4 regions of the Psychrobacter sp. NPDC078929 genome follow, and region 3 is predicted to be linked to each of the others. Evidence: predicted binding sites of a transcription regulator. Region 3 holds the regulator's gene; each other region holds the start of a gene.

Region 1 (3,220 bases), on a different contig from region 3:
GCTTCAAAAGTCGTGATACTTATTTAGGTTTAAAAAATAAAGACTTCGGTGAATTCCGCTTTGGTCGTAACTACACAGTCATTGACTATATCAATAACGTATCAGTTAATGAAGGTTATTGGGATAATCTTGGCTCTAGTACTCTGAACAACAACGACAGCTTTGCTAATATTTTGACCCCGACCGTTGGTAACCGTATCAATAATTCAATCGTTTGGAAAGCGCCTAAATACAATGACCTACCATTAGCGCTTGCGCTGATGTATGGTGCTGATGAAGACTTTATATCTGAGAGTGATCGTGACGCAGGCTATGGTGCCTCATTGATGTTTGATCCAGGTACAGGCATTACCGCTGGTATTGCTTATGAGCAAGACATGAGTGTTAGTGGTGATATTATCCGTGGCAGTGCTAGCGTCGATTTAGGTAAATATATCGCAGCTCCTGTAAAGTTAGGCGTTCTATATCAAGAAGCTGACTATGCCGGTACTACTACTGCAACAGAGGACGGTTTAGTGGTGAGTGCTGAAATGGGTCTTTCGAATTTTGCCCGTCCAGCCTCTGTTTATATTCAGTATGACAAAACCGACAATATCAGTGGTCTTGAGAATAATGACTCAAATCAAGTCGTTGTAGGTGGCAAATATGCGTTTAAAAATAATATGATCGCTCATGCCTATGCTGGTCTAAATTCAGCGGAATTAAACAATGGTCGTTTTGGTTCGAGAGACGAAGACGGCAATGTTAATGAAATCGACTTACGTGGTGATATTGATGTACTCGCTATCGGTGGCGGTCTAGAATACTTATTCTAATCTAAACATTAGAAACGTATTATAAAAAACTCATCCTTCGGGGTGGGTTTTTTTGTTTTGTAATCAATACTGTGTCTTGAACAACAGCGTGTCTTAAATAACAGAATCCGTAAAATTAATAATAACATTTGTGTAAACTTTGGTTTTTTCATCTTACTGTAATATTTGCTTGGTAAAGTTATGTCTAAGCAGTTCTTATGGCTCGCTATATATATGGTTTCGAAGGTATAGGACCTTGCCATTATATATCTAATGATCTTAGACCATTTATCACTCAAATCGTAAAGTGGAGATATCCTTTGAAAAAATTACTTTTAGCCACAGCCGTCGCTGCACTTTCAGTTTCTGCTGCCCATGCTGCTCCAACTGTATATGGTAAAGCATTTTTAACCTTAGATTATGTTAGTACAGACTACGATGCAGCTAACAAGACAGATGAAGATACATTTAAACTTAACTCTAATCAATCACGTATCGGTTTTAAAGGTGACGACGATTTAACTGATACCACTAAACTTATTTATCAATTAGAATATCAAATCTACCATGATGACGATAGCCAACAGTTTAGATCACGTAATACTTATGTAGGCTTAGCCCACAACACTTTAGGTACTGTACTAGCGGGACGCCATGATACCCCATTGAAACTTGCACAAAACAAAGTTGACGTGTTTAATGATAGCTTATTTGATATTAAAAATGCGGGTGTTTCAGGTGAATACCGTGCTAACAATATGGTGGCCTATCAATCACCTGTTATTGTCGGTATGCCAGTGAGTTTTATGGCAGCTACCGCATTATCAGAAACTGATGCCGACGGTGATATTCTCGTTTCCGCAGCATCTGGTACGAAGCCTGCAGTCTATCGTGATAGAAAAGTAAAAGATAACGGTTATTCTGCTTTATTAGCCTATGACAAAAATGGTGTTTATCTAGCCGGTGCTTATGACAAAGACATGGGTGCTAACAATGTAAATACTGGCGTGATTGATAATACGTGGCGTTTGGTTGCTGGTTTAGATATGGGCAAAATGAATATGGTTTCGGGCTTAACTTTAGGTGCTCTATACCAACAAAGCCAATACTACGATAATTATAGCATCGTTAACAACAACCGCGTTAACAAAGCCAGTGAAGATGAAAAATCTTGGCTAATTAGTGGTAAATATAAAGTTGGTGCAACACCTTGGGCAGTTAAAGCACAGTATGTTAATACCACTGACGAAAAAGGCGTAAAAGATGCTGATGTAAATGAAATCGCAGTTGGTGGAGAATATGCATTCAATAAAGCGACCACGGGTCATATTTATGCAGGGCAAATCAGCCGTGACAATAACAAAGATGACTTGATTGTAGGTACGGGTATTGAATACAAATTCTAATCTAAACATTAGAAAACGTATTATAAAAAACTCATCCTTCGGGGTGAGTTTTTTTGTTGTGACCTTTTTAAAGCCGCAGTGGGTTATAATAGCTACGTATTTACGATGATTACGCACTTATGACAATTAAGCGTTAAAAACTGAGTGTTTTAAAGAGTTTGCGCTTTTGCCCTATATTTTGTGGCGTATTTTTAGTAAAATCCTTCTTTACCAATTACCGACAGAGTACTATGACCAAGTTTATATTTGTGACCGGTGGGGTAGTGTCCTCACTAGGAAAAGGTATTACCGCAGCCTCTCTTGCCGCAGTCCTTGAAGCACGTGGCGTGAGCGTGACGATGACCAAAATGGATCCGTATATCAACGTCGATCCAGGTACGATGAGTCCGTTTCAGCATGGTGAGGTGTTCGTCACCGAAGATGGCGCAGAGACAGATTTGGATTTGGGCTATTATGAGCGCTTCTTGCGTCACTCAAAGATGAGTAAAAGTAATAACTTCACCAGTGGCCGTATTTATCAAAATGTTTTAAATAAAGAACGTCGCGGTGAATACCTTGGCGGTACGGTACAGGTGATTCCGCATATCACTGATGAAATCAAAAGTAAAATTCTTGCCAGTGGCGAAGGCTATGATATCGCCATTATCGAGATTGGCGGTACGGTCGGTGATATCGAGTCACTTCCTTTTATGGAAGCGGTACGCCAAATGCAAGTAGAGCTTGGACGCAATCGCGCTATGCTCATGCATCTAACGCTGGTGCCTTATATCGCTAGTGCAGGTGAAACCAAAACCAAACCTACCCAGCATTCGGTAAAAGAGTTACGTTCTATCGGTCTGCAGCCAGATATCTTGATCTGCCGCTCTGACCACCATATCTCGCAAGACAACCGCCGCAAGATTGCGCTGTTTACCAATGTCGAAGAGCGCGCAGTCATCATGTGTGAAGATGCCCAAAGCATCTATCAAATCCCGCGCACCCTACATGAGCAAGATCTTGACGATCTCATCTGTGAGCGTT
Region 2 (3,220 bases), on a different contig from region 3:
ACCTCTCAAACAACTACCGGAGAATAGTTATTCGAGAGGATAACTTGTCAGTTGCTAAATAGTATTTAGCAAAAACAAATTACTGAGCTGGTTTGTAGACAGGCTGTCCATCGCTACCTTTTACTTCGTTCCACTTCTCTTTGAACAAGGCTACTGCCGTGTCAGAGAATGGTACGTAGTCTAGTTCCATGGCGCTGTCATCACCTTGGGTATAAGCCCAGTCAAAGAAGTTCAACACGCCAGCGACTTGCTGAGGATTTTCTGGTTGCTTATGTACCAAGATAAAGGTCGCAGCAGCGATAGGCCATGCTTGGTCAGTTTCAGAGTTGGTGATGACTTTATAAAAGCCTTCTTGTTGTGACCAGTCGATATCACCTGCCGCAGCAAACGTCTCAGCAGATGGCTGTACGATGTTACCAGCTGCGTTTTTCAGCGCAGTATGTGACATTTTATTTTGCTTAGCGTAAGCATACTCAACATAACCGATAGAGTTTTTCATGCGGTTTACGTAGCTTGAGACGCCTTCGTTACCTTTACCGCCTGCACCAGTAGCAGAAGTCGGCCATTTGACGGTTTTATCAACACCAACGGTGTCTTTCCAGTCTGGTGAAACCTTGGCAAGATAGTCAGTAAAGTTAAACGTCGTACCTGAACCATCTGAGCGGAATACTGTTGTGATTGGGGCATCTGGCAAGGTCAAATCTGGGTTCATCGCCTTAATCGCAGGGTCATTCCAGTTACTGATTTTACCCAAATAGATATCAGCCAGCGTTGTGCCGTCTAGCTTCAGTGCACCAGGCTCAACACCGTCGATGTTGACAATTGGTACAACACCACCGATGACTGTTGGGAACTGAATCAAACCTGCTTCGTCTAACTCTTCAGGCGTCATTGGTGCATCAGAAGCACCAAAGTCTACTGTTTTTGACTGAATTTGTTTGATACCACCAGATGAGCCAATCGACTGATAGTTGACTTGGCCACCGGTCGCAGCATTGTAGTCATATGACCATTTCGCATAGATAGGCTGCGGGAATGACGCACCTGCACCTGTAATATTCATAGCGATATTTTCAGCTGATTTAAAATCTGACGTAGCAGAAGATGCTGTCTGAGAGGTTGTTTCAGCTGTTGTCACAGCGCTACTGCTAGTATCAGCAGTTGGCTCCGCCGTATCTGTTGACTTATTACACGCCGTAAGCATTAATGTACAACTGACGGCCACTGCTAATAACGAATAACGCATGTAGGACTCCTGAAGTTTAACAACGGTATAAAAAAGCATTGCTTGTGATATGCGTGTTATCTTGCCAAATCTTTATGACAGTTTAATGACAACTTCTAGAATCCTTCATTCGCTTTACATAATATTTGAATAATTCGTCTACAACCTAGCAGTATTAAGCACTCTCATCTATCAACACTCAGAAAAATTATTCACAAAAATATTGAATAGTATGTGTGACACAGAATATTTGTATCCAAATACTATTAGCCGTTGGTAGAGAATTTTGTTAGTATGAAGGCTGATTTACAACACTGACAGACTCGGGGTGCGGTGTATTTTTGGCTCACTTTATTAAACTTGCTTTATCAAAGTAGTCGCCTTGATACATTCGCTGAGAGATCACCCGCCGAACCTGATGCGGTTAGTACCGACGCAGGGAAGTCTTAAGCACTTTGTTATTTATGACAAAGGGCGCGTAGAAATACATTTTTATCGTCACTATTGTCTTAATATGCGTAATGCATAAACAGATAAGAAGAGATGATATAAAGCTGCGTCCAATATTTGATGATCACCATGCGCGACGATACTTTTTGGTCGAAGTTGTGGGTTCATGATATAAACTTGTCTAGATGATGGATGCCTACCCCCGCAGATACTGGCGGTGTTGATTTTATTCAAAAAACCAACACGCTAGGACAGCATATGACTACTGCAGACACTACCTCAATTGCACCGAAAGCCCAAACGCATAACCCAGCCGACAACACAACGCTTGCTTCAAATGCTGCTGACACGACCAACGTCAAAGCAGATAAAAAAGCAGATGCGCTAAAAACCCCTGCTCACCGTGCCGCAAGTGATGCCCGTTTCGAAGAGGATGCGCGCGACCTACACCGTATTTTACCTGCCTCAAGAAAAGTCTATATCGAAGGCTCAAGACCTGATATCCAAGTACCGATGCGTGAAATCAGCTTGGCTGATACGCCTGTTGGCGGTACTGGAGATAAAGACGGTGAGCATAATCCGCCGTTTTATGTGTATGACACCTCAGGTGTATATACCGACCCTAATGTCGATATCGACCTTACACGTGGATTGCCAAAATTGCGTGAGAACTGGATCGCAGAACGCAATGATACCGAGCAATTAAGCGGCCTATCTAGCTCATACGGACAAGCACGTGCTCGCGACATCAGTACTGCCAATCTTAGATTTGCTCATATTGATAAACCGCGTCGCGCCAAAGCAGGACAGAACGTCACGCAAATGTACTATGCACGCCGTGGCATCATCACCCCTGAGATGGAATATATCGCTATTCGTGAGACGCAAAAGCAGCATGAACTGACTGATATGCGTCAACACGATGGCGAGAGCTTCGGTGCCAATACTCCTCAAATCATCACTCCTGAGTTTGTTCGTGATGAAGTGGCAGCTGGACGTGCAATTATTCCAAACAACATCAATCACCCTGAGTCTGAGCCGATGATCATCGGGCGCAATTTCTTGGTGAAAATCAATGCCAATATCGGTAACTCAGCGCTGGGCTCGTCTATCGATGAAGAAGTATCTAAAATGACGTGGGCAACACGTTGGGGTGCGGATACCATCATGGATTTATCAACGGGCAATCACATTCATGAAACCCGTGAATGGCTAATCCGTAACTCTCCTGTGCCGATTGGTACGGTACCGATTTATCAAGCATTAGAAAAAGTCGATGGCGTCGCTGAAGATCTTACATGGGAGATATTCCGTGATACGTTGATCGAGCAAGCAGAGCAAGGCGTAGATTACTTTACTATTCACGCTGGCGTGCTATTACGCTATGTGCCGCTCACCGCAAAACGTCTGACAGGTATCGTCTCACGCGGCGGCTCTATCATGGCGCAGTGGTGTTTAGCCCATCACAAGGAAAGCTTTTTATATACGCATTTCGAAGACATCTGCGAGATTATGAAACAGTACGATGTAGCATTTAGTCTAGGT
Region 3 (3,220 bases):
GACCGAAAACAGCTTGCCCAGTCCACTACCAGAACGAAACCTGACAGACACTTGGGGCGCGGCACGTAGCCAAGGCCGCTCCCACGAAGGCATCGATATCTTTGCGCCGCGCAACACTCCTGTGCAGTCGACCACACAAGGCGTAGTAAGCAAAGTTGGTGAGAACACATTAGGTGGGCGCGTAGTCGTGGTGGTAGGGCCTGGTGGCGCAGGACATTACTACGCTCATCTAGAGGACTATGCTGACATCTCCCCCAATGACTGGGTCAATCAGGGCGACGTGATAGGTTATGTGGGTGATAGCGGTAATGCAAAAGGAACACCGACACATGTACACTATGGTATCTATATTAATGGCAGTGCGGTCAACCCTTATCCACTTTTGCAAAAGGATTAGCGAATACAGAAAGGTATGTCGTTAACCTAATTTGAAGTAGTGCTAAGTTTGTATTAACCAAAAGATCGAAGCCGAAAAACCAACGCTAATATAAGCCAGAAATTATATTAATTGGCTGTGACGGATCTGACGTAGTTTGAAGGAAATACCACACTAAATGTCGACCCTTCCCCTTCTACTGAATCGATTTGCAATTGCGCTTCGTGCTGGTGCAGTACGTGTTTTACAATCGCTAATCCCAACCCCGTACCACCTGTTGCACGGCTACGACCTTTGTCGATACGATAGAAACGCTCTGTCAAACGGGCGATATGCTCTGACGCAATACCGATCCCATCATCTTCGACCGCGAAACGGCAGCCATCAGACGTCCTTGTCCAGCTGATAGTGATATTGCCACCCTTTGGCGTATATTTGATCGCATTGATTACTAGATTGGATAGCGCACTATTCAAGTACATCTCTGACCCGTACAGCCCATCATACGTATCTATATGCAAATGAATGATGTGTTTGTACGCTTGGTTGTAGGCCTGTGCATCGTCATAGATATTGGTCAGTAGCTTAGTCATATCTATGTAATGCAGCTCGTGTGACTCTTCGATTTCAATCTTAGACAATAGCAGTAAGTCGTTCACAATTCTGTTCATACGGGCTGTTTGCTGGGTCATCAGCTCAAAACCACGACGCCATTGCGGCGGCATATCTGGCTGATCGGAGAAATTTTCTAGGTAGCCCATCATTACCGTCAATGGTGTTCTAAGCTCATGCGAGACATTTGCGACAAAATCCTGACGCATTTGCTCTAAGTGCCGCAAGCGGGTCACATCATATACAAACAGCAGTTTTTCATCACCGAAAGGGGTCAGTTCACACTTTAAGTAGCGACTAGGATCTCGCCATGATTCTATATGGACGCCATCGTTAGGTATCGTTGTACCTTCATAATACTGGCGGAACTCAGGTACAGTGATAAAGTCAAAAATATTTTGACCTTTATCTTCTGGCTGTAGCAGCAATAAGTCTTGTGCTGCCTGATTCCACCATTCCAGACCATCATTGTTGTTGAGCAAAATCACTGCATCGCGCAAGGCTCGTAGTGCACTGCCGATTTTTTTGAGTTGCTCCGCTGTACTTTGAGTAGATATTTGCTCTAATAGAGCTGATTGCTCACGTTGTGCTGGCGCTATCTTGTCCATTTTTTATCCTTACCACTATCCGCTGCCTTTATATTGCTGCGGCATTATTTGTACAAGATTAACTTGGCTCAATCAGGCTAGAAAATCGGTAGCCTGTTCCACGTACCGTCTGTATCAATGTATCACAGTCATAAGGTCGCAGTAATTTACGTAGACGTTTGATATGCACATCGATGGTTCGGTCTTCGATATATACATTGCCGCCCCATACCTGATCGAGTAGCTGCGTTCGTGTATAGGCGCGCTCAGGGTGACTCATAAAAAATGCCAATAGGCGATACTCTGTGGGCCCAACATCAACGATTTTACCTGCAGCTGTCACACGCTGACTCTTGGTATCTAGACTTAACTGTCCAATTTCGATAGGTTTATCGCTACTCATAGCACTACTGCGGCGTAGTACGGCTTTGATTCTAGAAATCAGCTCACGAGTCGAAAAAGGCTTGGTCATATAATCATCTGCGCCTGCATCAAGACCATGCACCTTACTGTCTTCTTCACTTTTTGCCGTTAGCATAATGACTGGTATTTCAGAGAGTAGTTCATCATTTTTGAGCATACGACAAAAATCCACACCGCTCTTGTCACCCGGCAACATCCAATCTAACAGTATCAGTGATGGTCTATGATCTACCACTTGCTGATGCGCCTCTGACACATCTGCCGCTTGCAAGCTATCAAACCCAGCCATCTCTAGCGTCATGACAACCATTTCACGAATCGCAGGCTCATCTTCAACAATCAAAATTTGCTCATTATACATAGGACATTCTCGGTGTTAGCGGACAAAATCTAGCATTTAAAAAGGCGATATATACTCACCAGTCTCTACCTATTAAACGGATTAATTATGACAGCTTGATGACACTCTAAAATCAGATTTCTAGTAAAAAATTAAGCGGCCCATCATTGACACTCGACACTTGCATATCCGCACCAAACTGACCAGTTGCCACGTTCGGGTGCTTAGTTTTGGCATAATCGACCAGTTGTTCAAATAATGCTTGCGCCGCAGCAGGTGCCATCGCACCACCAAAGTCTGGACGGCGACCTTTGTCTGTTTTTGCCATCAAGGTAAATTGCGAGACCAATAATAGCCCACCACCAATCTGCTGAACGTTTTTATCCAGTTTACCAAATTTGGCCGGATCTTCGTCATTTTCAAAAATGCGATAAGTCAGTATTTTGTCAATCATACGCTGTGCAGCGGCGAAATCGTCTTCATGCCCTAAGCCAATATATGCCAATACTCCATGCTCAATCTCACCAATACACTGTTGATCGACGACCACACTAGCGTGCTTCACCCGCTGTATGAGTGCTTTCATTTACTAATTCCTTAACAGATTATGGCCATACAATAATATGCTGTCCATGATAAAATACCGTCATTAACTTAACTATTATTAGGGCGTGTTTGATATTCACAAATAGGTACTGCGGATCGCTAAAACTGTTCCAGACAAGGCGTCAAACGACGATAATGCTCATGCCTTATCTAGATTTACAACGTAGTATGGCGCAATTTTAGCCACTGTCAGTGCCATGGTCGAATTTCCAACACGCCCCTATTACATTACACCTTATTTTGGTAGCCTTATTATGAATGTATTTACCACCTTAC
Region 4 (3,220 bases), on a different contig from region 3:
TTGCTTGCTTACGTAGAGACTTACTCGGTTGATAAGCCGAGGGGGCGATCACACAACGCGGCTCAGGACACCACCAAGCAATAGGCTCATCTTCGTTAAACCAAGGAAATAGTCCTTGAGCATAGGCTGATATCAGTGTTTCAGGTGCTAAATCACCCCCCATAGCGACGATGCCAATACCATCAGGATCGATAGAAATGGGATCAGGAAAGTCATAACGCCCAAGACTTTTTAAAGTCTCAGGCGTAATGTGTTTATCGTGCTGTTGAGTAAAGTTGCCCATTTAGGCTTCTTTATCTGCAGTTAGTGTTGAATCATAAGTGTGGTCACGAGCGACGGTTTCGCCCAGTGCATCCAAGTACTTTTCAGCATCTAGCGCAGCCATACAACCCGTACCAGCAGAAGTGATGGCTTGACGGTAAACGTGATCGGCTACATCACCTGCGGCAAACACACCTTCAATACTGGTCTGGGTAGCATTACCAGTCAAGCCACTATTAACGATCAGATAGCCATCTTTCATATCCAACTGACCTTTGAACAAGTCAGTATTTGGCTTATGACCAATAGCGACAAACATACCCATTGTGTCTAGTTGTTTGGTGCTGCCATCAATCATTGATTCGATAACGACGCCATTGACGCCCATGTCATCACCGACCACTTCTTTTACTTGATGGTTCCATTCGATTTTGACATTGCCGCTTTTGGCTTTTTCAAATAGCTTGTCCTGCAGAATTTTTTCAGAGCGTAGGCTGTCACGGCGATGTACTAAGGTCACTTCAGACGCAATATTAGATAAGTACAAAGCTTCCTCAACCGCTGTATTACCACCACCAATCACCGCAACTTTTTGGTTTTTATAAAAGAAACCATCACAAGTGGCACAGGCTGATACGCCAAGCCCTCTGAATTTGGTTTCCGATTCTAGCCCCAAGTACTGTGCAGAGGCACCAGTTGAGATAATGAGCGCGTCACAAGTATAGCTACCGTTGTTACCTGTCAATTGAAAAGGACGCTCGTTTAGGTTTACTTCATTGATATGATCGTAGACCAGTTCAGTACCGAAACGCTCTGCATGCGCTTTCATACGTTCCATCAATGCAGGACCTGTCAAATCATGCGCATCGCCTGGCCAGTTGTCGACTTCGGTAGTGGTGGTTAATTGTCCACCGACTTCCATGCCAGTAACCATAACCGGCTTAAGGTTAGCGCGCGCTGCATAAACGGCTGCAGAGTAGCCAGCAGGGCCTGAGCCTAAAATAATGAGCTTTTCGTGACGTGGAGCAGTAGTGTCAGTTGCCATGAGTTGTTCCTTGCTAAATATACGAATTAAAAATGTAAGTTATAAATATAATAAAAGAGGAATATCAAAAATGACTACGAATATGCTTCTTCTAATTGCTGTGTGATAATAACATAAGGGCACAGCGCACAAAGTGCAAGTTTGCTAAAACAAACACAGGTATCATTAGAATCAAAGAATAAATAACTTTGGAACATAAGTGCAAAACAGAGACTATTTTATAGAATTTAGGCAATACAGTTAGCCATATTTTGCCACTCGTGTTTCGCTAACCAGCTGTTTTCTTACGCAAAGTGTCTACTGATTTACTTTCTTACACGCTTTCTTGATAAGACTGTCGCCACTGTACCTATGTATTTGTTATTATAAGAAGTTATGCCAAGTGTAGTAGGAGCCAAGCGATAACGGTTGTTTAAAGGCTCTACAATCGGCACATGCCAAACAAACACTTCGCTCGGTACATTTATGTCAACACTTTATGTCAGCATGATTAGGCTTAGTCATGCATTGGCGACCATTTAGTATTAATAACAAGGCAGATCTTACGTGATATCAGCACCGCTTATTGAGTATTTAAAAAAGGGAATGTTTACCCTCCTTGGGTTAATACTGGCCGTTTATTTGTTTGTCATTTTGATGACTTATACAGGCAACGATCCTAGCTGGTCGCACATCAGTAGTGATATGACCACGATTAATAATATGGGCGGCGAGGCAGGCGCATGGTTATCCGATTTGCTTTACAGCTTTTTTGGGTTTGGTGCTTGGTGGTTTTTGGCATTCGTGGTTTATGAATCTATTTTGATTTGGTGGGAAAACAAGCCAACGTTTTGGCTCATGCGATTGGTCGCTTATGTGTTTTTGCTATTAAGTGCTAGCGCATTATTTGCACAATTGGTTTCTCTAGTTCAGCAAGTCACAAACCCTGACGCAATCGGTCTTGAAGGCGTCGCTGGTGGTATCATCGGGCTAGAACTACAAGCGCGTTTGGCACAGCTACTATCGCAGTGGGGGAGTGTGATTTTCTTAGCAGTATTCGTTGTGATTACCGCTACGTTTGCCTTTAATATCCATTGGATGACGATATATCAAAAGGTTCGTGCGCTGTCATGGCTTGGTTCAGGTGTAAAAAGTCAGGATGCTATCAACGCTACTGAACCGAGCAGTACATCACAAGATGATAGCCAAAACTTAGATGAGTCGGTAGATAAAAAAGTAGAGCATGAGCAACTGCCACTTGAGTTACAGTCTGCGGAAAATACTAGCGGTACTCAAGACGTCAACAGCAGTGGACGTTTCGGTAGTGTATTATCAGAATTTTTGGCAACCTCAGGATTGGCAGATAGTGTCAAAGCCTCCGTCATCGCAGCAAAAGCAGCGGCGACACCCAATAGCTCAAAAAGTGATCAGGCAAATACCGATACAGAAACGCTTAAAGATGCTACTGATAGTACGGTCAACAGTACAGTCCAGCCATTAGTTTCAAACTTGACTGCACCTATTGCTCGCAAAGTTGAGCCAAGCTTTGCGTGGAATGATGCCAATACTGTCGATGATTTACTCGCAAGTGAGCAAATGGTTTATAATGCCAATAGCATGGACAGCTCGGCTATGCCTGTACCTAACTATTCCCAAGCGGGTACTAGTAGTACAGCATCGTTAGAGAAATCAGTACCTGCTACTGTTGTGACCACTACAACGATGGAAGCGGTTGATCAACCAGATATACATGATAAAGAATCACTAGCTCAGCCATCAGTTGATGAGTCAGTGAGCAGTAATTTAGCCAGTCAGCCAGTCATTGAACCTGCTGATCCTAAAATCTCTACGACACATGAGACTGAGGAAGTAGATAAGTTGGCAGAAGCATGGTTGGCAGAGCATGCTAACATATCAGAACCTACTGAATCTGTT

Evidence for each region. Region 3 encodes PhoB, which activates phosphate uptake and scavenging genes when phosphate is short. Its sites were predicted from a motif close to TGTCATNAANCTGTCATAA; they were not measured.
Region 1: the regulator PhoB is predicted to act here: its motif matches at 962-980, upstream of ACQKCG_RS01245 (porin).
Region 2: the regulator PhoB is predicted to act here: its motif matches at 1,319-1,337, upstream of pstS (phosphate ABC transporter substrate-binding protein PstS).
Region 4: the regulator PhoB is predicted to act here: its motif matches at 1,783-1,801, upstream of ACQKCG_RS10670 (DNA translocase FtsK).

What each region holds. Positions count from the first base shown of each region.
Region 1 covers NZ_JBNNFX010000001.1:283,321-286,540, reverse strand. Annotated here, with positions in the region: gene ACQKCG_RS01250 (porin) at 1-815, shown strand, start outside; gene ACQKCG_RS01245 (porin) at 1,115-2,200, shown strand; gene ACQKCG_RS01240 (CTP synthase) at 2,431-3,220, shown strand, end outside.
Region 2 covers NZ_JBNNFX010000007.1:69,547-72,766, forward strand. Annotated here, with positions in the region: gene pstS (phosphate ABC transporter substrate-binding protein PstS) at 80-1,246, opposite strand; TPP riboswitch at 1,540-1,684, shown strand; gene thiC (phosphomethylpyrimidine synthase ThiC) at 1,934-3,220, shown strand, end outside.
Region 3 covers NZ_JBNNFX010000015.1:48,836-52,055, reverse strand. Annotated here, with positions in the region: gene ACQKCG_RS09465 (M23 family metallopeptidase) at 1-397, shown strand, start outside; gene phoR (phosphate regulon sensor histidine kinase PhoR) at 505-1,596, opposite strand; gene phoB (phosphate regulon transcriptional regulator PhoB) at 1,655-2,359, opposite strand; gene dtd (D-aminoacyl-tRNA deacylase) at 2,472-2,924, opposite strand; gene asd (archaetidylserine decarboxylase) at 3,199-3,220, shown strand, end outside.
Region 4 covers NZ_JBNNFX010000019.1:1,863-5,082, forward strand. Annotated here, with positions in the region: gene aat (leucyl/phenylalanyl-tRNA--protein transferase) at 1-283, opposite strand, end outside; gene trxB (thioredoxin-disulfide reductase) at 284-1,306, opposite strand; gene ACQKCG_RS10670 (DNA translocase FtsK) at 1,853-3,220, shown strand, end outside.